Phenylobacterium montanum: one gene and its partner. The main gene of each other region encodes a partner of the protein of the gene in region 2 in a complex. Links are inferred from orthologs where the notes say so. Each region holds a gene or a part of one and is shown on either strand. Other genes may lie near its edges. The genes, in order: ccmB and ccmE.

Evidence for each region.
Region 1: the proteins of ccmE (region 2) and ccmB are in contact, whole or in part, in a solved structure (PDB 8CE8), measured with the Escherichia coli proteins. The link is inferred for Phenylobacterium montanum from one-to-one orthologs.

What each region holds. Positions count from the first base shown.
Region 1 is NZ_CP073078.1:4,057,071-4,067,683, forward strand. Bases 6,558-9,525 are described here. They hold ccmB (heme exporter protein CcmB), read left to right. Parts: upstream 6,558-7,692; coding sequence 7,693-8,358; downstream 8,359-9,525. Other genes in these bases: acnA (aconitate hydratase AcnA), read right to left, coding at 6,558-6,881; ccmA (heme ABC exporter ATP-binding protein CcmA), read left to right, coding at 7,082-7,696; KCG34_RS18440 (heme ABC transporter permease), read left to right, coding at 8,452-9,168; ccmD (heme exporter protein CcmD), read left to right, coding at 9,171-9,323; KCG34_RS18450 (redoxin family protein), read left to right, coding at 9,320-9,525. Also shown: KCG34_RS18405 (alpha-2-macroglobulin family protein), read left to right, coding at 1-353; pbpC (penicillin-binding protein 1C), read left to right, coding at 559-2,595; KCG34_RS18415 (carbonic anhydrase), read right to left, coding at 2,599-3,219; KCG34_RS18420 (DUF1223 domain-containing protein), read right to left, coding at 3,398-4,102; more of acnA, read right to left, coding at 4,191-6,557; more of KCG34_RS18450, read left to right, coding at 9,526-9,841; KCG34_RS18455 (hypothetical protein), read left to right, coding at 9,908-10,180; KCG34_RS18460 (MarR family winged helix-turn-helix transcriptional regulator), read right to left, coding at 10,188-10,613. UniProt on the Escherichia coli protein: Required for the export of heme to the periplasm for the biogenesis of c-type cytochromes.
Region 2 is NZ_CP073078.1:3,006,212-3,016,741, reverse strand. The notes cover bases 2,426-5,310. They hold ccmE (cytochrome c maturation protein CcmE), read right to left. Parts: upstream 4,175-5,310; coding sequence 3,677-4,174; downstream 2,426-3,676. Other genes in these bases: ccmI (c-type cytochrome biogenesis protein CcmI), read right to left, coding at 4,217-5,310; KCG34_RS13470 (heme lyase CcmF/NrfE family subunit), read right to left, coding at 2,426-3,680. Outside these bases: KCG34_RS13480 (Do family serine endopeptidase), read right to left, coding at 1-922; KCG34_RS13475 (cytochrome c-type biogenesis protein), read right to left, coding at 1,082-1,546; more of KCG34_RS13470, read right to left, coding at 1,692-2,425; more of ccmI, read right to left, coding at 5,311-5,338; KCG34_RS13455 (hypothetical protein), read right to left, coding at 5,438-6,775; KCG34_RS13450 (sensor histidine kinase), read right to left, coding at 6,854-8,188; KCG34_RS13445 (response regulator transcription factor), read right to left, coding at 8,281-8,961; KCG34_RS13440 (PepSY domain-containing protein), read right to left, coding at 8,979-9,308; KCG34_RS13435 (DnaJ C-terminal domain-containing protein), read right to left, coding at 9,388-10,323; KCG34_RS13430 (YcgN family cysteine cluster protein), read right to left, coding at 10,428-10,530. UniProt on the Escherichia coli protein: Heme chaperone required for the biogenesis of c-type cytochromes. Transiently binds heme delivered by CcmC and transfers the heme to apo-cytochromes in a process facilitated by CcmF and CcmH.

The DNA of each region.
Region 1 (10,613 bases), 1.1 Mb from region 2 along the record:
AGTCACGCACCACCGCCCTGGTGCTGGACGATCCCCTGCCGGCCGGGTTCGAGATCGAGACCAAGCTCGGTCCCGCCGACGGCGAGGGGAACGGCTCCAAGGGCTCGACCAACGGGCCCTACCGCTTCCTGGGCAGGATCGACGCACCCAGCGCCCAGGAGGCCCGCGACGACCGCTACGTGGCGGCCATGACCCTGGGCGGCGACAAGGGCTTCACCGTCGCCTATGTAGCCCGCGCGGTGACTCCCGGCGCCTTCTATCTGCCAGGCGTCGAGGCCCGCGACATGTACCACGCCGAGGTCTACGGCCGCTCGGCCGGCGACCGGGTGGCGATCCAGGCGGCGTCGCCGTGATCCGCGGCGCCCAAACCCTTCTCCCCTTGCGGGAGAAGGAGGGGCCCGCGGCGAAGCCGTGGGAGGATGAGGGGTCGCGCCGGCCTTTCGGGACGGGCGGCGCGGACGGACATGGGTGGATGGGGCTGTGCGACCCCTCATCCTCCCACCCGCTGCGCGGGCGGGCCCCTCCTTTCCCCGCAAGGGGGGAAGGGAAGTGGGCGTCATGATCCGCCGCCTCGTCATCGGCCTCATTGCGCTGCTCAGCCTGGAGACCACCCTCCTCGCCCTCGACCTGGCCTTTCCGCCCGACCTGTCGCGAGCGGAGCGGTCCTCAGCCGTCGTTCTCGACCATGATGGGGGCTGGCTCCGCGCCTTGCCGGTGGAGCGCGGGCGTTGGCGCATCCGGGCGGACCTGGACCGCACCGACCCGCGGTTCCTGAAGCGGGTGGTGGCGGTGGAGGACGCCCGCTTCTACGCCCATCCAGGCGTGGACCCGGTGTCGCTGGTGCGGGCAGTGGGCGCGGCGGCGGTGACCGGCCATGTCCGCTCCGGCGCCTCGACCCTGACCATGCAGACGGCGCGGCTTTTGACCCCCCACCGGCGCAGCGTGGTCGGGAAACTTATGGAGATGGCGCGTGCGGTCCAGCTCGAGGCGCGGTTCTCCAAGCGCCAGATCCTGGCCCTCTACCTGACCCTGGCGCCCTATGGCGGCAATCTGGAGGGTGTGCGGGCCGCGTCCCTGGCCTATTTCGGCCATGGCCCGGAGAGCCTGACCGATGGTGAGCAGGCCCTGCTGATCGCCTTGCCCCAGGCGCCCGAGGCTCGCCGGCCCGACCGCCGCCCCGAGGGCGCCCGCGCCGCCCGCCGGCGGGTGCTGGCCCTGCTGGCCCACCATGACGTCCTGACCCAGGCCGAGGCGGAAGAAGCGGCCGGCGAGCCAGTCCCGGGCCGCACGCCGTTCCCGGCCCTGGCCTGGCAGGTCTCGGGCGAGTTGGCCCGCGCCGCGCCGAGAGGCCAGGCCAGCGTGGTCTCGACCCTCGACGCCAGTCTGCAAACCCGGCTCGAAGCCCTGGCGGCCAGGACCGCCGCCGCGCAAGGCCCGGACGCCACCGCCGCCCTGATCGTGGTCGAGATCAGGACCCGCGCCGTGCGCGCCGCCGTGGCCTCGGCCGGGCGCGACCGGCCCGGGGGCTGGATCGACATGACCCGGGCCCTGCGCTCGCCGGGCTCGGCGCTGAAACCGTTCATCTACGCCTTCGCCTTCGACGATGGCCTGGCCGCCCCCGACACCTTGATCCAGGACCAGCCCAAGCGCTTCGCCGACTACCAGCCGGAGAATTTCGACCGCACGTTCCACGGCCCGGTCACGGCCCGCGAGGCGCTGAACTATTCGCTGAACATCCCCGCGGTCGAGACCCTGGACCGGATCGGGCCGGAGGCGTTCCAGAGCCGGCTGGAGGCGACGGGAGTCAAGCTGGTGCGCCCCGAGGCCGGCTTCGCCGATCCCGGCCTGTCCCTGGCCCTGGGCGGCGAGGGCATCTCCCTGCGCGACATGGCCACGCTCTACGCCGCCCTGGGCGACGACGGCCTGGCCAAGCCCCTGGCCTTCACCGAGGCCGAAGCAACCCAGCGGCCAAAGCAGGCGGGCATGCGCCTGGTGCGGGCCGAAACCGCGCGCCAGATCCTCGACATCCTGCGCGAGACCCCGACGCCCAAGGGCCGGGCGCCCTCGGCCCTGACCCAGGGCGCGGCGCACATGGCCTACAAGACCGGCACCTCCTACGGCTTCCGCGATGCGGTGGCGGCGGGCGTCGTCGGCGGCTACGCTCTGGTGGCCTGGACCGGCCGGGCGGACGGCGGGGCGCGGGGCGGGCTTACCGGGCGCGACGCCGCCCTGCCGCTCTTGTTCGACGCCGCCGACGTGCTGTCAGCGCCCGACGGCGCGGCCCACCCGATCGCCCCGAAACAGGCGCCCTTGGCCCTGCAGAAGCTGCAGCAGGCCAGCGACGGGCCGCGGCTGATCTTTCCGCCGGACGGAGCGGTAGTGCAGGCCGACGGCCTGGGGCCGAAATCCCGCGGCCTGGTGCTGGCTGCGGCGGGACAGCGCCTGACTTGGTACGTGGACGGCGCCGAGCAGCCGGCGGATCAGGCCAGCGGGCAGGTGGTCTGGCGGCCCGCTGCGGCCGGCTTCTACCACTTGCAGGTGGTCGACGACCAGGGTCGTGCGGTCACTGCACGGGTGCGGGTGAAAGGGGAGTGACCCCTACCCCTCGACCAGCGCCTCCAGGTCCTGCAGCCCGCTGACGGTGACGCCGAGGTCGGTGACCAGGCCGTTGGACAGAGAATAGACCCAGGCATGCACGGAAAGGGCCTGCCCGCGCGCCCAGGCGTCCTGCACGAACACGTCCGAGGCGACGTTGCGCACCTGGCGGATCACGTTCAGCTCACACAGGCGATCCAGCCGCTCGCGGCCCTCGGGCAGAGCCTCCAGTTCGTGCCGGTGCTCGGAATAGGTCTCGCGGATCGGATGCAGCCAATGGTCCACCAGGCCGCGCCGCTTGCCGTCCACCGCCGCGGCTATGCCGCCGCAGCCGTAGTGGCCGACGACCATGATGTGCTTGATCTTCAGGACCTCGACCGCGAACTGAAGCACCGATAGGTAGTTGGCGTCCTGTGGCGGGGCCAGGTTGGCCACATTGCGGTGCACGAACAGCTCGCCGGGATCGAGATCGACGATTTCGTTGGCCGGCACACGGCTGTCAGAGCAGCCGATCCACAGATAGTCGGGGGTCTGCTGCCGCTCCAGGCGGCGGAAGAAGTCGGGATCGACCGCGGTCTTTTTGGCAGACCAGGCGCGGTTGTTCTTGATCAGGTCGTCAAGCATGAGGACTCCGGGCTTACATTCAGCGTTCATCCCCGCGAAGGCGGGGATCCAGATCCATTCACCTGCCCGTGCAGGCTGCACCTGGGTCCCCGCCTTCGCGGGAATGAGAAGGGTGTGAGTTGCAGGCCTTAGTGTTCATAACCCAAGGCCTGTCAACCCGCTTGACCTTAGGTAAGTTTCACGGCTGCCCAGCGCCCAGGATGCGGCCGCCGTGCACGCCCTGGACGATCACCACCGTGCTCAGCCCGTCGGCGGTGGGATCAGGAAGTTGGAACGCCTTGGGCCGGCCGTTCCAGGCGCCGAGTCGCACCAATTCGCGCACTACATTGTGCTCGACCACGGTCTGGCCGCGGTTGTCGCCGCTCTTGACCATCACCGGCTGGTCCTTGGGGTCGTAGCGCACCAGCCAGACCTCAGCCCCGCCCTTGATCCGCCGCGCGGTGCCGATCTGGACCTTGCCCTTGGCGAAAACGATCTGAGGCGGTTTGGCGTGGGTGCGGGCGGCCTGCTTGACCAGGGGCATGACCTTGTCGACCGAGACCGCCGCGGTCTCGGCTTCGCCATCCACAACCAGTTGCGGAGTGTAGACCTCGCGAAGGGCCAGCTTCTTCATGTAGTCGCGCTGGCGGTCGGAGAATTCCGGCTTGGCGAAGGTGTCGGCCCAGCCGAGATAGTCCCAGTAGTCGACGGCGAAGGTCAGGGGCAGCACCCCCGGCTTCTGCGCCAGGCCAGCCACAACATCGCCGGATTTGACGCAGGACTGGCAGCCCTGGGCGGTGAACAACTCAACCACGACCGGCGGTCGCGCCGAGGCCGGCGCGGCCAGGGCCGCCGAGATCAGAGCCAGAATCGCAACCGTCGCCGTTCGCATTGCGCCGGACATAGCCGAGTTTTCGCCCGATGCGCCTCACGAGGCCGTGAAAAAGCCCTTCCCCGGACGGGGAAGGGCTCTCGAAGACATAGGACGTGGCCTACGCCGCGTCGCCGCGGGCCAGGTTGCGCAGCACGTAGTTGAGCACGCCGCCCTGGCGGAAATAGTCCAGCTCGGTAGGCGTATCGATGCGGCAGATCACCGGGAAGCGGGCGATGCGGCCGTCCGAGGCGCGGTAGAGCTCGACGGTCAGGGTGCGGCGGGGGCTGAGGTCGCTCAGGCCGCGGATGGAGACGATCTCCTCCCCGGTCAGGTTCAGCTTCTGCCAGCCGTCGACCTTAAACTGCAGCGGCAGGACGCCCATGCCCACCAGGTTCGAGCGGTGGATGCGCTCGAAGCTCTCGGCGATCACCGCGCGGACGCCTAGAAGCTTGGTGCCCTTGGCCGCCCAGTCACGCGACGAGCCGGTGCCATATTCCTTGCCGGCGAACACCACCAGCGGGTGGCCTTCCGACTGGTAGCGCATGGCCGCGTCGTAGATGGCCATCACCTCGCCGGACGGGAAGTGCTTGGTCACCCCGCCTTCGATCTCCGGGGTCACGCGGTTCTTGATGCGGATGTTGGCGAAGGTGCCGCGCATCATCACTTCGTGGTTGCCGCGGCGGGCGCCGTAGCTGTTGTAGTCGATTTGCGGGACCTGGTGGTCCGACAGGTAGCTGCCGGCGGGCGAGGTGGCCTTGATCGAACCGGCCGGCGAGATGTGGTCGGTGGTGATCGAGTCGCCGAAGATGGCCAGCACCCGCGCCTCGACCACATCGGTCACCGGCTTGGGCTCCATGGTCAGGTCCTGGAAGTAGGGCGGGTTCTGCACATAGGTCGAGCCCATGTCCCAGCCATAGGTCTGGCCACCGGCGACCTTGATGCCCTGCCAGTGCTTGTCGCCCTTGAACACGTCGCCATAGCGCTTGGCGAACATCTCGTTGGTCACCGCCTTGCGCTGCAGGGCCGCGACTTCCTCCGAGGTCGGCCAGATGTCCTTCAGGAACACCGGCTCGCCCTTCTTGTCGACGCCCAGGGGCTCGGTGGTCAGGTCGATCTTCATGCTGCCGGCCAGCGCATAGGCCACCACCAGCGGCGGCGAGGCCAGGTAGTTGGCGCGCACGTCGGGGTTCACGCGGCCTTCGAAGTTGCGGTTGCCGGACAGCACGCTGACCGCCACCAGGTCTGCAGCCTGCACCGCGTCGGAGATCGCCGGCGGAAGCGGGCCGGAATTGCCGATGCAGGTGGTGCAGCCATAGCCCACCAGGTTGAAGCCCAGAGCATCGAGCGACTTGGTGACGCCGGCCTTGGCCAGGTAGTCGGTGACCACCTGCGATCCGGGTGCCAGCGAGGTCTTGACCCAGGGCTTGACCTTCAGGCCCTTCTCCACCGCCTTCTTGGCCACCAGGCCCGCGGCGATCAGGACCGAGGGGTTGGAGGTGTTGGTGCAGGAGGTGATGGCGGCGATGACCACGTCGCCGTCGCCCACGTCGAAGCTCTCGCCCTGCACCGCGGTGCGGGGAGCGTCGGCCGGGCGGCCGAACTCGCCGGCCAGGGCTTCGTTGAACTTGGCCGCTGCATCGGACAGCAGCACCCGGTCCTGCGGCCGCTTCGGCCCGGCCAGGGACGGCAGCACCGAGCCGAGGTCGAGCTCCAGGGTGTCGGTGAACACCGGGTCGGCCGCGCCTTCCTCGTGCCACAGGCCCTGCGCCTTGGCGTAGGCCTCGACCAGGGCGACGCGCTCAGGCGCGCGGCCGGTGGCGGCCAGATAGTCGATGGTCGCCTTGGACACCGGGAAAAAGCCGCAGGTGGCGCCATATTCCGGGGCCATGTTGGCGATGGTGGCCTGGTCTTCCAGGGTGAGGTGCGACAGGCCCTCGCCGAAATATTCGACGAACTTGCCCACGACGCCCTTCTTGCGCAGCATCTGGGTCACGGTCAGCACCAGGTCGGTGGCCGTGGCGCCTTCGGGCAGCTTGCCGGTCAGCTTGAAGCCGATCACCTCGGGGATCAGCATCGGGATCGGCTGGCCCAACATGGCGGCTTCCGCCTCGATGCCGCCGACGCCCCAGCCCAGGACCGAGAGGCCGTTGATCATGGTGGTGTGGCTGTCGGTGCCGACCACAGTGTCAGGATAGGCGACGGTGGTGTCGCCCTCGGCCAGGGTCCAGACGGTCTGGGCCAGGTATTCCAGGTTCACCTGGTGGCAGATGCCGGTGCCCGGAGGCACCACGCGGAAGTTGTTGAAGGCCGAGGAGCCCCAGCGCAGGAAGCGGTAGCGCTCCAGGTTGCGCTCGTATTCGCGCTCGACGTTCTGGGTGAAGCTCTTGGCCGTGCCGAAATTGTCGACCATCACCGAGTGGTCGATGACAAGGTCGACCGGGTTCAGCGGGTTGATCTTCTCGGCGTCGCCGCCCAGGGCGGTCATGGCGTCGCGCATGGCCGCGAGGTCCACCACCGCCGGCACGCCGGTGAAGTCCTGCATCAGGACGCGGGCAGGGCGGAAGCTGATCTCGTGTTCCTTGGCGCCCTTGTTGTCGAGCCAGGCGGCGACCGCCTTCAGGTCTTCGGCGGTGACCGAGCGGCCGTCTTCGTTGCGCAGCAGGTTCTCGAGCAGCACCTTCATGGAGACCGGAAGGCGCGAAACGCCGGCCAAGCCGGCTTCCTCAGCGGCGGCAAGGCTGTAATAAGCATAGGTCTTGTCGCCGACCACAAGGTCGCGGCGGGTGTTCAGGCTGTCATTCGACGGCATGGAAGGGGACCTTTCTCTCTGTTCAGGGCCGTCCGAAAACCGGTCACGGGGTCGCGCGCCAGACGAGGCGGACACACAGCGTCCGTCCCTGCGCGGCGTTGTGCCCGCACGGCCGTGGGCTTCATAGCGTCCAGCTACCGCGCCGTCCATGCGGGGCGGCCGAAATCCCTTCCCCCCTTCTCCCGCAGGGGGACAAGGGTGTGATCACCGCCGTCTCCGTCACCGACCTCGCCCTGACCCGCGGCGACCGGCTGTTGTTCGAGGGGTTCGGCCTCAATCTCGCCGCGGGCGAAGCCGTGGCGCTGACCGGGCGTAACGGGGCCGGCAAGACCAGCCTGTTGCGCGCCATCGCCGGGCTGATCCGCCCCCAGGCCGGGTCGATCGCGTTCTCTTGTCCGCACGGCGCTCTCGACTCCGAAGAGGCGCGCAGCCGCGATCTGCACTATCTCGGCCACCAGGACGGCCTGAAGACCGGGCGCACGGCCTGGGACGAGCTCGTATTCCAGGCGCGCTGGACCGGCGGAAGCCTGGCCTCCGCCGAGGCCGCCTGCGAGCGGCTGGAGCTCAATCGGCTGAAGGACCTGGAGGTGCGCAAGCTCTCCGCCGGCCAGCGGCGCAGGGTGGCCCTGGCGCGGCTGCTGGCCAGCCCGCGCAGGCTGTGGCTGCTCGACGAGCCCCTGGCGCCCCTGGACGCTGACCGGCGGACGAGCGTCGGCGAAATCATGCGCGAGCACCTGGCGAGCGGCGGCCTGATCCTCGCCGCCGTCCACGACCCGCTGCCGATCTCGGCGCGCGGGGCGGAGATCGGCGCATGAGCGGGCTGGGCGTCCTGATCCGGCGGGAGTTGGCGCTGAGCTGGGGCCGCGGCGGCGGGCCGATGCTGGCGCTCGCCTTCTATCTCTGCATGGCGACCATGCTGCCGCTGGCGGCCGGACCGGAGCCGGCGCGGCTGGCGGCGGTGGCGCCGGGCTCGGCCTGGCTGGCCCTGGCGGTTTCGTCCCTGCTCAGTCTCGAGCGCCTGTTCGAGCGCGACTACGAGGACGGGGCCCTGGACCTGCTCTCGCTCGGCCCCGCCCCGCTGGAGGCGGCCTCTTTCGCCAAGTGCCTGGCGCAGTGGATCACCACCGGCGCGCCCCTGGCCCTCCTGGCGCCCGTGGTCGCCACCGCCCTCGGCGCGCCCCTGAGGCTGGCGCCGGTGACCCTGATCGCCGCCCTGGCCGGCGGGCTCGGCTTTTCCTTCTGCGGTGGGGTCGGCGCGGCGCTGAGCCTGGGCAGCCGGCGCGGCGGGGTCCTGATCGCCGTCATCGTCCTGCCCCTGTTCGCCCCGCCGGTGATCTTCGGCGCCGGGGCGATCGAGGCCTATGCGGCGGGCCTGCCGTGGGTCAACGCCCTGTTGTTCCTCGTCGCCTACAGCTTGGCCTTCGTCGGCCTCGGCCCCTTCGCCATGGCCGCGGCGTGCCGCAACGCCCTGTCATGAACTTTTCCCCGATTGCGCCAGATCAACGGCGCGCGGCGCCTGCGCGCCCAAGCCCGCTTTCGCCCGTCCATCGGAGGCTTTAGAACCGCCGCAATGATCGCCTTCCTGACCAACCCTCAGCGATTCATGGCCTTCTCGGCCTGGGCGGCGCCGCTCCTGGGCGTGTTGGCGGCGTTGGGGATCGCGGTCGGACTGTGGTTCGACTTCGCCGCTCCGCCGGACTACCAGCAGGGCTACACCGTGCATCTGATGTTCATACACGTGCCGGCGGCCTGGCTCAGCCTGTTCGTCTATGCCTGCTTAGGGATCGCAAGCTTCCTGGGCCTGGTGTTCCGCGTCGCCCTGGCCGACGCCGCCGCCCGCGCGGCCGCGCCCCTGGGCGCCGCCTTCACCCTCCTGGCCCTGGCCACCGGTTCGCTGTGGGGCCGGCCGATGTGGGGCACATGGTGGGAGTGGGACGCGCGGATGACTTCTGTGCTGGTGCTGTTCCTGTTCTACCTCGGCTACATGGCCCTGCAGGCGGCGATCGACGACGAGGCCAAGTCGGCCCGGGCCTGCGCCATCCTGGCCCTGGTGGGGCTGATCAACCTGCCGATCGTCCACTACTCGGTGAGTTGGTGGAACACCCTGCACCAGGGATCGTCCGTGTTCCGCGCCGGCGGGCCGACCATGCCGCCGGTCTATCTGATCCCGCTGCTGACCCTGGCGCTGGCCTATACCGCCGCCTTCGGCGCTCTGTGGCTGGTGCGCATCCGCGCCGAGGTCTGGCGCCGGCGGGCCAACGTTCTCGCGCTTCGGGCCGCAGGCTGACCATGCTGGATTTCAATGCCGGGAAGTACGCCCTCTTCGTCTGGTCGGCCTACGGGCTGACGGCGCTGGTGTTCGCAGGCCTGATCCTCGACAGCCTGATCGGCGCCCGCCGTTGGAAGCGCGAAGTCGAGAAGCGCGAGGAGGAGGCCCGATGAAGCGCTGGATCGCCTTCCTGCCCCTGGCCGCCCTTCTGGTCCTCGGTGGCCTGTTCGCCGCCTACGGCCTGCGCCACGACCCGCGCTATATCCCCAACGCCCGGGTCGGTCAGGCCATGCCCGACGCGGTGCTGCCGCCGCTGTCCGGCGGCGCGCCGGTGCGGCTCTCCAGCGTGGTGCAACCCGCGACGCTGGTGAACTTCTACGCCTCCTGGTGCGCGCCCTGCATCCAGGAAGAGCCGACCCTGATGGCGCTCAAGGCCGAAGGGGTGCGCATCGTCGGCGTGGCCTGGAAGGACGACCCGCAAAAGACCCGCGCCCATTTGGCGCAGCATGGCGATCCCTACGCCCTGACCCTGGTCGACCGGGACGGCAGAACCGGCGTGGATTTCGGGGTTTCCGGGGTTCCCGAGACCTATTTGATCGGGGCCGACGGCAAGATTTTGGCCAAGGTGGCCGAGCCCCTGACCGCCGACAGCGCCGAGCAACTGCTTGAGCGTAGCGGCGGCAAGCGTTAACCTCTCGCTAACCATGTCTGTTAAGTGTTGCGGGATCGCCCGCAGCCGCAGTTTGGAAAGCGAGTCTTGGCCGTTCAACCGCCCCGCCCAGGCGTCACGCCCCAGCTGCCGGCCCGCACCGGCCAGGCCGGCGGCGCGCGTGCGGCGGCCCAGCGGGCCTTCTTCGACGCGGCGCTGAACAAGACCTCGGCGACCAGCGCGCCGGTGGTGGCGCAGAAGGTCCAGGCTCCGCCGCCTCAGCCCGGCGTCACCCGCCTACGCGCCGAGACCGTGCAACAGCCTCAGGAACAGCCGACCCGCATCCTGCGGCCGGGCTCCCTGCTCGACATCAAGGTTTAAGAGCGGCTCAGGCCGCGCCGGCGGTCTCGAGAGCGGCGGCCTTTTTCGGCTTCTTGGCCTTGTCGGCCTTTTCCGGCTTCTCCGCCTTGGGCGGCTTCTCGGCCTTGGCCGGCTTGACGGGCTTTTCCGCCTTGGCCTTGGCCGCCTTTTCCGCCTTGCCCGGTTTGTCCTTCTTCTTGCCCTTGGGCGCAGCTTCCGGCTCGTCGTGCAGCTGCTCGGCGGCGTGGCTCATCTCCTTGAGCACGTCGAGGAAGGCGTCGCGCTTGCGCGAGGGCAGGAGCTTGAGGATCCGCTCGTCGGCGGCGGCCACCCGGGGCGAAGCCAGGTCCAGGGCGGCGCGGCCCTGGTCAGTCAGGCGCACGGTGTTGGCGCGGGCGTCGGTGGCCGAGCGCTGGCGAGCCAAAAGGCTCTTGCCGATCATCCGGGCAACCAG
Region 2 (10,530 bases):
CCTTGATCAGCTGAGTGGTGATCTGGTCGGCCACGTCCGCCGGGATGGCGAAACCGATGCCGACCGAGCCGCCCGACGGCGAGAAGATCGCCGAATTGACCCCGATCACGCGGCCGTAGATGTCGAAGGTCGGGCCGCCCGAATTGCCCCGGTTGATCGGGGCGTCGATCTGGATGAAGTCGACGAAGCTGTCGCCCAGGTCGCGGCCATAGGCCGAGACGATGCCGGCCGTGGCCGTGCCGCCCAGGCCGAACGGATTGCCGACCGCCAGCACCCAGTCGCCGACCCGCGGCTTGGCCGAGTTCTCGAAGTCGACGAACGGGAAGCCTTGGCCCTCGACCTTGATCACCGCCAGGTCGGTGGCCTCGTCGCGGCCGATGATCTTGGCCGGCAGCTTGCGGCCGTCCTTCAGGGTGACCTCGATGTCCTCGGCGTTCTCGACCACGTGGTTGTTGGTGGTGATGTAGCCGTCGGCCGAGATGAAGAAGCCCGAGCCGGCCGACTGGGCCTTCAGCCCCTTGGGCGTGGCGCCCTTGCCGCCCTGGCCGTTTCCGCCCTGGCCGCCATTGCCGTTGTTGTCGTCGCCATTGTTGTTGTCGTCATCTCCGCCGCCGTTGTCGGGCGGGCCGAAATTGAACGGCAGGCCCGGACCCAGCCGACCGGCGGCCCGCGGGTCGATATGCGAGGTGACGTTGATCTGCACCACCGCTGGCGAGACCTTCTCGAAGATGTCGGCGAACGACAGGGGCGCGCCCGGCGGCGGCGAGAAGATGGTGCCGGTGGAGATGCGCGTTAGCGGCAGAAAGTGGCTGTCGCCGGCGCCGAAATGCGGCGACCAGCGTACGCCGGCCCCCGCCAGGGCTGCAGCGGCGACCCCCGCAGCGGCGACGCCGATGATGATGCCGGTCTTCTTCGAAGCCATGTGATCCTTGGTCCTTGTCAACGCCCGCCGGAAGCGCCGGGCGCGGTCGTCCTCAAACTAGGGGCGGCGGGGGCGTCCGCCAATGGGCGTGGGGCGAAATGCGCCGCCACCCGCGTCTATTTCCGAGATAGAAACATGGCGCAAGCGTGGCGTCGCCCCTTACCGGCCCTGAAGCCTGCGCAGCCGCGCTTCTTCTTCCGGCGTCAGCTCGTCCGCCGGCGCGGCGGGCGCATTTCGCGCGCGCCAGGCGAAGACGCCGAGCCCGGCCAGAACCAGGGCGAAGGGCGCCAGCCAGAGCAGGCTGTTGCCGAGGCTGAGGCGCGGCTTCAGGAGTACGAACTCGCCGTAACGGGCCACGAGGTAGGCGCGGATCTGGTCGTCGGAGGCGCCGCTGGCCACCTGCTCGCGGATCGCGCGCCTGAGGTCGCGGGCCACATCGGCCTCGGAATCGTCGATCGACTCGTTCTGGCAGACCACGCAGCGCACCTGCTGGAACAGGGCGCGGGCATGGGCCTCCTGGGAGGGGTTCTGCAGCCGCTCGGCCGGGTCGGCGGCCGCGGCGACCATGGCCAGGGCGGCGAGGGCCACCACGCTTCCGGATTTCAATCTCTTGATACGGCTCACAAAACCGCTCATCCCGGCGAATGCCGGGACCCAGATCCTATGGCTCTGGCCTATGACCTCGTTATGGATGCGCTCTAACAAGTTCCACCAGCGCCTTACGATCTGGGTCCCGGCATTCGCCGGGATGAGCGGAATTTTATTGGCCTCACGCGCGCGCCTCCGCGACCTGGGCGGCGCGGCGGGGAGCGGCGATCCTGAGGCGGCGGTCGGACAGGGACACCGCCCCGCCGATAGCCATGAGCAGCGGCCCGCCGAAGATCAGCCGCGCCCAGGGGTTCCAGTATGCGCGCACGAGCCAGCCGAGTCCGCCGTGCGGGCCGGGTCGCTGCTCGCCGAGCACGATATAGACGTCGCCCAGCTTGTGCTCGCACAGGGCCACCTTGGAGGTCGACTGGCGGCCGGGGGCGTAGAGCCGTCGCTCGGGGGCGGCCTGACAGATCGGCTGGCCGGCGCGGGTGACCGTGAGCGAGCCGCGCTGGGCCAGGTAGTTCTTGCCCTCGGCGTCGCCGACGGAATTCAGGGCCAGGTCGTAGGCGCCGACCTTCAGGTGGTCGCCCGGCGCGAGCACGGCGGCGGCCTCGACGCGGTAGGTGGTCTCGTAGGCGGCGCCCAGGATGAACACCCCGACGCCGATATGGGCCAGGGTCATGCCGAAGGCGCCGCGGGGCAGGTTGCACAGCCGGCGGAAGGCCTCGGCCGGGCCGGCGCGGCCCAGGCGCATGCGCTCGGCCAGCTCGGCCAGGGCGCCGAAGATCAGCCAGGCGCCCACGGTCACGCCGACGATAGGCAGCCACGACAGGCGAGCGCTGAGCACAGTAACCAGCACGCCGGCGCCAACCGCCAGCGCCGCGGCGATCCACAAGCGCTGCAGCGCTCCGGCGAGGTCGCCGCGCTTCCAAGCCAGGAGCGGACCGATCGGGAGGATGAGGATCGCCCCCGACATGATTCCACCGAATACGATGTTGAACCAGGGCGGCCCAACCGAGATCGCACTTCCGTTCAGGGCCTGAACGATCAGCGGATAGAGCGTGCCATAGAGCACCGCGAACGCCGAGATCGCGATGAACAGGTTGTTCAGCACCAGGGCGCCTTCGCGGCTGATCGGGGCGAACAGGCCGCCGGGGGCGAGCGCCGGGGCGCGCCAGGCGAACAGGGCGAAGCCGGAGCCTGCGGCGAGGCCGAGGATGATCAGGAGCAGCGTGCCGCGCTTGGGGTCGACGGCGAAGGCGTGCACCGAGGTCAGGATGCCCGAGCGCACCAGGAAGGCGCCCAGCATGGAGAAGGTGAAGGCCAGGAGCGCCAGGAAGATGGTCCAGGCGGCCAGCGAACCGCGCTTCTCGGTGACCACGGCCGAGTGCAGCAGGGCCGTGGCCGCCAGCCAGGGCATGAAGCTGGCGTTCTCCACCGGGTCCCAGAACCACCAGCCGCCCCAGCCCAGCTCGTAATAGGCCCAGAACGAGCCCAGCATGATGCCGATGGTCAGAAGGCTCCAGGCGCCCAGGGTCCAGGGCCGCACCCAGCGCGCCCAGGCCGCGCCGATATGGCCTTCGATCAGCCCGGCCACAGCCAGGGAGAACACCACCGACAGGCCCACATAGCCGGAATAGAGGAAGGGCGGGTGGATGGCCAGGAACGGGTCCTGCAGGATGGGGTTCAGCGAATTGCCCTCCACCGGCGGGAAGGCCACGCGCAACAGCGGGTTGGAGGCGAACACCGTGTAGCCGATGAACAGCAGGCCCAGGCTCCCCTGGACCGCCACCGTGGTCGCCTTCAGCCGCGGCGGCAGGCTGTCGCCGCCGAGGGCGATGCAGGCGCCGAAGCCGGTCAGGGCCAGGTCCCACAGCAGCATCGAGCCCTCGTGGCTGCCCCACACGCCGCTGATCTTGTACAAGAGCGGCTTGGCCGTATGCGAATTGGCCGCCACGTTGGCCACCGAGAAGTCGGAGGTGACGAAGGCGATCATCAGGCAGCCGAAGGCGAAGGCCGTGGCCGCGAAGGCGCCGCCCGCCGCACCCTCGCCGGCGCCGGTCAGGGCGGCCGAGCCGCGCATCCGCCCGGCGACCGACAGCGCCACCTGGGCCAGGGACAGGGCCAGGGCCAGGACCAGGGCGAAAGAGCCGAACTCCGCGTTCATTGGCCGCCCGCGGCTTGCATGGCCGCCTGAGTCTGCGGCCCGCCGTCGCCGCGCCACTCGCCCGAGGCCTTCAGGGCCCGGGTGACCTCCTTGGGCATGTATTTCTCGTCGTGCTTGGCCAGGACCTCGGTGGCGGCGAACACACCGTCGGAGCGGTACGCGCCCTTGGTCACCACACCCTGGCCTTCGCGGAACAGGTCCGGCAGGTCGCCGCGATAGACTACCCGGCTGACGGCGGCGTGGTCGGCGATGGCGAATTCGACCGTGCCGTCAGTCTTCTTGACCACGCTGCCCTTGGCCACCAGCCCGCCGAGGTCGATGGCCCGACCGGCGGGGACGTGGGCGTGCTGAGCCTGGGAAGGCGAATAGAACAGCGAGACCGAATCGCCCATGGCGTAGAGGGCCAGGCCCGCGGCGCCGGCCAGGATCGGGGCGGCCACGGCCACCGCCGCCAGCCGGCGGCGCGCCTTGCGGGATTTGGGCAGCAGGGTCATGGCCACTTCTCTAGTCCATATTCCGGGTTCGCGCGCTGAGGTTCATCGCGCCGCCGCCTCGATGGGGGAAAGGTCGCCGGGGCGGTCCTTGAACAGGCTGCGCGCGCGGGCCAGGGCGGCGTCGCGCGCCGAGTTGTCGCCCAGCACCGAATAGGAGCGCACCAGGCGCGCCCAGCCGGCCGGATCGTTCGGGTTCGCTTCGAGCCGGGCGGCAAGACGGGACACCATGGCGCGGATGAAGGCCTTCTGGTCGCCGGCCTGCTGCGCAGCCTCGCCCCCCTGGCCGCCCGGGCCGGTGGTGCGCTCGCCGGGCGGCAGGGCGTGGTCGCGCTCGACCAGCAGGATCTCCTGCTCCAGCCCCTGGGCGCGGGGATCGCTGGAGGTCAGGTCGGCGCGCAGGGCTTTCCAGCCGGCCAGGCCCTGATCGACATGACCGGTGGCGATCTGGTCGCGGGCCAGGAAGTAGCGCGGCTCCATGGCCTGGGGCGCCAGGGTGACGGCGGTCTGGAAAGCCTTGCGCGCCTCGTCAGGCAGCACGTCGCCCGGCTGGTCGCTGGCGACCATCTGGCCATAAAGCATCCAGAGTTCGGCCTTCTTCGGCGCCAGCTTGAGCGCCTTTTGCAGATTGCGTTCGGCCGAGAAGGTGTCGCCTGACGCGGCCTCGGCCTCCGCCAGGTAGGTCAGGGGCGTCGGATCGCCCGGCTTTTCGTCGGTGATCGCCTGCAAGACCGCGACCATGCGCTGGGCGTCCAGCTGGCCGGGGTCCTGCTTGCGCCAGACGGCGAGGCGACGGCCGAACGGCTGGTCCGGCGTTCCGGGCGAGCCCACGACGATATAGATGCCCAGCGCGATCAGCGGCGCAACGATGGCGATGATCAGCACGGCCAGGCGACCGTTCGCGCCGCCGTCGGCCGGCTTTTCCGCCGCGTCCGCCGCCGACAGCAGCCGGCGCGCGGCCTCGGTTCGGGTGGAGCGCGATTCCTCCGGCGAGATCAGGCCGAGCCCGGCCAGGTCCTCGACCTCGGCCAGTTGCCGACGATAGACCACCAGGGTCGGATCCTCGCCGGGACCGGCCGCCCGGGCCGCGGCCCGCGACGCGCGATAGATGATCAGCCCCGCCGAGGCGGAGGCGAGCAGCGAAGCGGCGACCCAGAACAAGATCATGTGCGCCGCTTATCGCAAATCCGTCGTTCGCTCCAGGGTGGCGGCGTCGCGGCGGGAGGGCAGGGTTTGACCTGGATCAGGCGAGCTGCGCCGAAAGGCTCAGGCCGCAGCCCGGCGGCGGATGATGGCGGCGGCCTGTTCGCCCTTGGCCACGGCCACCAGGTCGGCGGCGGCCTCGAGATAGCGGCGGATGCGTTCGGGGTTCTGCACCTCTTCGCCGCGCAGCAGTTCCAGGAGGTCCTCGACATACTGGGTCAGCCGCGCGTCCATCCGCTCGCCGGCCTTGGCGCGGGTCGAGCCGTAGCCGGCCTGGTTGGCGCTCGCGCGGCACTGCTCGAAGAAGGCGAGATAGCTCTGGGCCTTGTTCAGCTGGGGCGGCGAGGGGTCTTCGTTCAGCTTGGGGAAGCCGCGGACGCCCTTGCCGAACTTGACCTGGGTCAGGGGCAGGGCCTGGTCCAAAGCCTTGTCGATCTGGGCCAGGCGGGTTTCGGCCAGCTGGGCCAGGGCCAGTTTCTGCTTGGCGATGCGTGCGCCCCACACGCCGTCGCGGCTTATGTCCAGCGAGGTCTCGAACTCGGCGATCTCCAGCGCGATCACATGCACGCTCTCCGCCGCCGCCACACCGGCCGCCCTGCCGCCGTTGGGATCGAAATTGCGGCCCTCGCCGAGGCGCCGGTCGATGTCGTCCATGTAGAATTCGCCGAACCGAGCGATCTCCGAGGAGGCGGCGAAGCGATCGGTGGGGCGATCCATCACCGCCGAGATCAGGTGCAGCACCTTCCACGGCTCGGGCATATGGGCGCAGAGAATGTCCAGGAGGCGCGGCCCGCCGTCGTCGGACAGGTCCACCCCGTCGTTGTAGGCGATGCGGATCGCCACCGCCCGCTCCTCGTTCAGCCGCCCCATCCAGTCGGGCAGCCGCATCAAGGCTGCGCGGGCCAGGGGGGCTAGGTCCAGCAGCTTGATGAACAGTTCCGCCCGGCCGGGAACCTTGTCCAGGAGCGTGCGGACGCCGGCGAATTCGGCCAGCCCCCCGCGCAGGCCCTCGGCGGCGATGCGGCAGACGGCGTCACAGGCGCTGTGGGCGTAGGCGCGCTCGTCCTCGTCGCGGATTGGGCCCAGGGCCTCGACTGCGCGGGCTGCATTGGGCTCCTTTTCCTTGCAGGCGGTCCACAGCAGCGCCAGGGTCTCGAAGGGGAACTTGGGATAGGGGCCGATCGCCGCCGGCCGGCACAGCGGCAGGAGCGGCATGAAGGCCAGGCTGCGGGCGCGGCGATTACTGGCCTCCTGGGCCACCAGGCTGTGCACCTCCGCCATGGGGCCGCCGCGGGTGACCTCGTGCGCCAGGGCCTGTTCCAGATTGACCACGGCGGAGTCGGGCGCCGCGCTGAAGATCGAGCGTAGGATCGACGCCTGGTTGGTCGAGAGGTTTGACATCGAGTCGGACAGATCCCGGGCTTGTTGCCTGGATAATGATCAACCGAAGTTAAGGCTTCCCGAAGGTTAAACTTGAGCTCAGGCGCGGGGCAGCTCGACCGAGACCTTCAGCCCGCCCAGAGGCGACGATGACAGACTGACTGCGCCATCATAGGCCCGGGCCAATTCATCGACAATCGACAGGCCAAGACCCGAGCCTGGCGCGGTTTCGTCGAGCCGGGCGCCTCTCTTCAGCACCTGGGCGCGCTCGGTTTCCGACAGGCCCGCACCGTTGTCCTCGACCGTCACCGTCATCCGCTCCGGCCCAGCGGGTGCGGCGATCGCACGCACCCGGCCTCGGCCATACTTGCAGGCGTTTTCGATCAGGTTGCCGACGATTTCCAGAAGGTCCTGGCGCTCGCCGGGGAAGACCAGGTCCTCGGGGCAGCGCCAGTCGATCTCGACGGCCTTGTCGGAAAAGATCCGCTCCAGGGTCACAGCCAGCTCGTCCATCACCGGCTCCAGCGGCGTGCGCTCGCGGGAGCCCTGGGTGCGGGCGGCGGCGCGGGCCCGGCGCAGGTGATGGTCGACCTGCTGGCGCATCAGCTGGGCCTGGTGACCGACCAGCTCCGCCAGGGGGCCGCCCTGGCGCTCGGACTCGGCCAGCATGACCGAAAGCGGCGTCTTGAGCGCGTGGGCCAGATTGCCGACGTGGGTGCGCTGGCGCTCGACCACCTCCTGGTCGTGGGCCACCAGGGCGTTCAGCTCCTCGGCCAGGGGCTGCAGTTCGGAGGGATAGGCGCCGCTGACCCGCTCGGCCTTGCCGGTGCGCACGTCGGCCACCTCGCTGCGCAGCTCGAACAGAGGCTGCAGGCCGATCCGCACCTGGACCAGAACCACCAGCACCAGGCCCACGCCCAGGATGACCAGGCCCGCGGCGGTCTCCAGGGAGAACCTTCGGGAATCGGTCTCGTAGGGCGTGCGGTCCTCCGCAGCCATGAACACCACCGGCGCCTGGCGGCCCTGCAGGCGGGCCAACATGGCGGCGGCGCGCAGGGGCTCCTTGGCCGGGCCGACGGTGTCGTAATAGACCGGCTGGCCGGGATGGGCCTGCAGTTGCGCGAGGCCGCCCTCCGGCCCCTTCAGCTCGGAGTCCCACAGCGAGCGCGAGCGCTGGGCCGCGTGCAGTTTGCCGTCCGGTCCCGGCTCGGAGATCTGCCAGTACTTGCCGGAATAGGCCCGGGTGGCGCGGCTGTCGGTCAGGGGCGGGGCGTCGACCTCGCCCTGGTCGTCGACCGTCGAGCCGGCATAGAGCCCGTCGGCCACGTCGAACAGGTCCTGGTCGAAGCGGCTGATCGCTTCCTGGCGGAACAGGGCGGTGAGCGCCAGGCCGCTGACGATCAGCACCACCACGCTCCAGACGGCGGCCAGCATGACCAGCCGCTGGGACAGGGAGGCGTGCGGCGGCGGGCCGAAGCGGAGACGCGGGAGCCTCAGCGTCCGCCGCTGTCCGGCCACGCCGGCGGTCACGAGCCGGCGGCCTCGCCTTCCAGGGCGATCAGGCGATAGCCCAGGCCGCGCACAGTCTCGATGCGGTCCGAGCCGATCTTCTTGCGCAGGCGGCCGATGAACACCTCGATGGTGTTGGAGTCGCGGTCGAAGTCCTGGTCATAGAGGTGCTCGACCAGTTCGGTGCGGCCGATCACCCGGCCCTGGTGCATCATCAGATAGTGCAGCAGGCGGTATTCCAGCGAGGTCAGGCGCAGGGGCTCGCCGTTGACCGAGGCGCGGGCGGCGCGGGGATCCAGGCGGATCGAGCCGCAGGTCAGGGTCGCCGCCGCGTGGCCGGCCGAGCGGCGCAACAGGGCCCGAAGGCGCGCCAGCAGCTCCTCGGTGTGGAACGGCTTGGTCAGGTAGTCGTCGGCGCCGGCGTCGAAGCCGGCCACCTTTTCGCTCCAGGCGCCGCGGGCGGTCAGGATCAGGACCGGGGTGGTCTTGCCGTCGCGCCGCCAGCGCTCCAGCACCGAGACCCCGTCGATCTTGGGCAGGCCAAGATCCAGGATCACCGCGTCGTAGGGCTCGGTGTCGCCGAGGAAGTGAGCCTCTTCGCCATCCGGGGCGTGGTCGACCGCATAGTCGGCGTCGCTCAGCGCCTGTTTCAGCTGGCGGGACAGGTCGGGATCGTCTTCGGCGAGCAGGATGCGCATCTGGTCTCTTTCGGTCCTTACTTGGCGCTGATGACGGCGCCGGTGTGGGCGTCGACGATGTAGTCGATCCGCCGCCCGTCCTTGCCGGCCCAGCGCACGCGATAGACGATGCGGTCGCCGGATTGCTCCAGGCCCGCGTCCAGCTCGCGCCCGGGCGAGCGGCGGTTGATCTCGGCTATGACCTTGCTGAGCGGCACGCAGCCGCCCTGCTTGACGCATTGACGGACATCGTTCTGCTGCAGGCCATAGTCGGCGCCCAGGGAATCCGAGCCCTGCTGCGCCAGGGCCAGGCCGGGCGCAATCAGGCTGGTCGCCGCCAGAGCCAGGATCAGGACGCGTCGCTTCATCATGGGGTCAGGCATAGGCCCGCCAGGTTGAACCGGGGCTGAACGTCTTTCCCCTCTCCCTTTGCAGAAGTGGGGTCAACTATTTCCGCCGCGGGGCATAGGGCCGCTCCTTGCGCCATTTCTCGGCGAACTTCTCCAGAGCCTCGTCCGGCGCCTCGGGCAGCACCACCACCAGCCGGGCCAGGAGGTCGCCGCGGGGTCCGCCTTGGCTCGCGGGGAGGCCGCGGCCCTTCAGGCGCAGCATCTGGCCGGAATTGGAGCCCTTGGGCACAGTCAGGCTGACCGGGCCGTCGGGGGTCGGAGCCTCGACCTTGGCCCCCAGCACCGCGTCGGGGACAGAGATCGGCAGGTCCATCACCAGGGCCTCGCCCTCGCGGCGATAGATCGGATGCGGCCGGATGTTGAGCTCGATCAGGGCGTCGCCCGGCCCGCCGCGTCCCGGCGAGCCCTGGCCCTTCAGGCGCATGACCTGGCCTTCGGTGGCGCCCTTGGGGATGGTCACGTCCAGGGTGCGCCCGTCGGAGAAGGCGATGCGCTTCTTGCCCCCCTGGATCGCCTCCTCCAGGTCGATGTCCAGCTTGGCGCGCACGTCGCCGCCCTTGGCCGGCGGGGGGCTGAAGCCGCCGGCGCGCCCGCCCGCGGCCCGGCCGAACATCTCGCCCAGGATGTCGTTCAGGTCCGCGCCTTCGAACTGGCCGCCGAAGCCGCCGCCGAAGGGGCCGCCGCCCGAAAAGCCGCCCTGCGCCCGCCCGCCGAACGGATCGCCGCCGCCGAAGCCACGCATGGTCTCGCGCCCGTCGGCGTCGATCTCGCCGCGGTCGAACTTCTTGCGCTTCTCCACATCGCCAATGATGTCGAAGGCGCCGGACACGCGCTTGAAGCGCTCCTCGGCCGCCTTGTCGCCGGGGTTCTGGTCAGGGTGCAGCTGCTTGGCCAGCTTGCGGAACGCCTTGCGAATCTCGTCGGCGCTGGCCGTGCGCGAAACGCCGAGTTCCTTGTACGGGTCTTGCGCCAAGTGCTGATCGCCCCAATGGTCGTGTTTCATCGCCCTCAATTAGGCTGTTCCAAAGCCGGCGCAAGAGCAAATGTTGCAAATTTGCCACATGTCCGCAACGCCGGTTAGTCCAAGCCCCGTTCGGCCAGGAGATCGGGGGCTTCGAAGTCGATGGCGTCCTCCGGATCGTCCAGCGAGGCCTCGCTCACAACCTGGCCGCGGATGCTG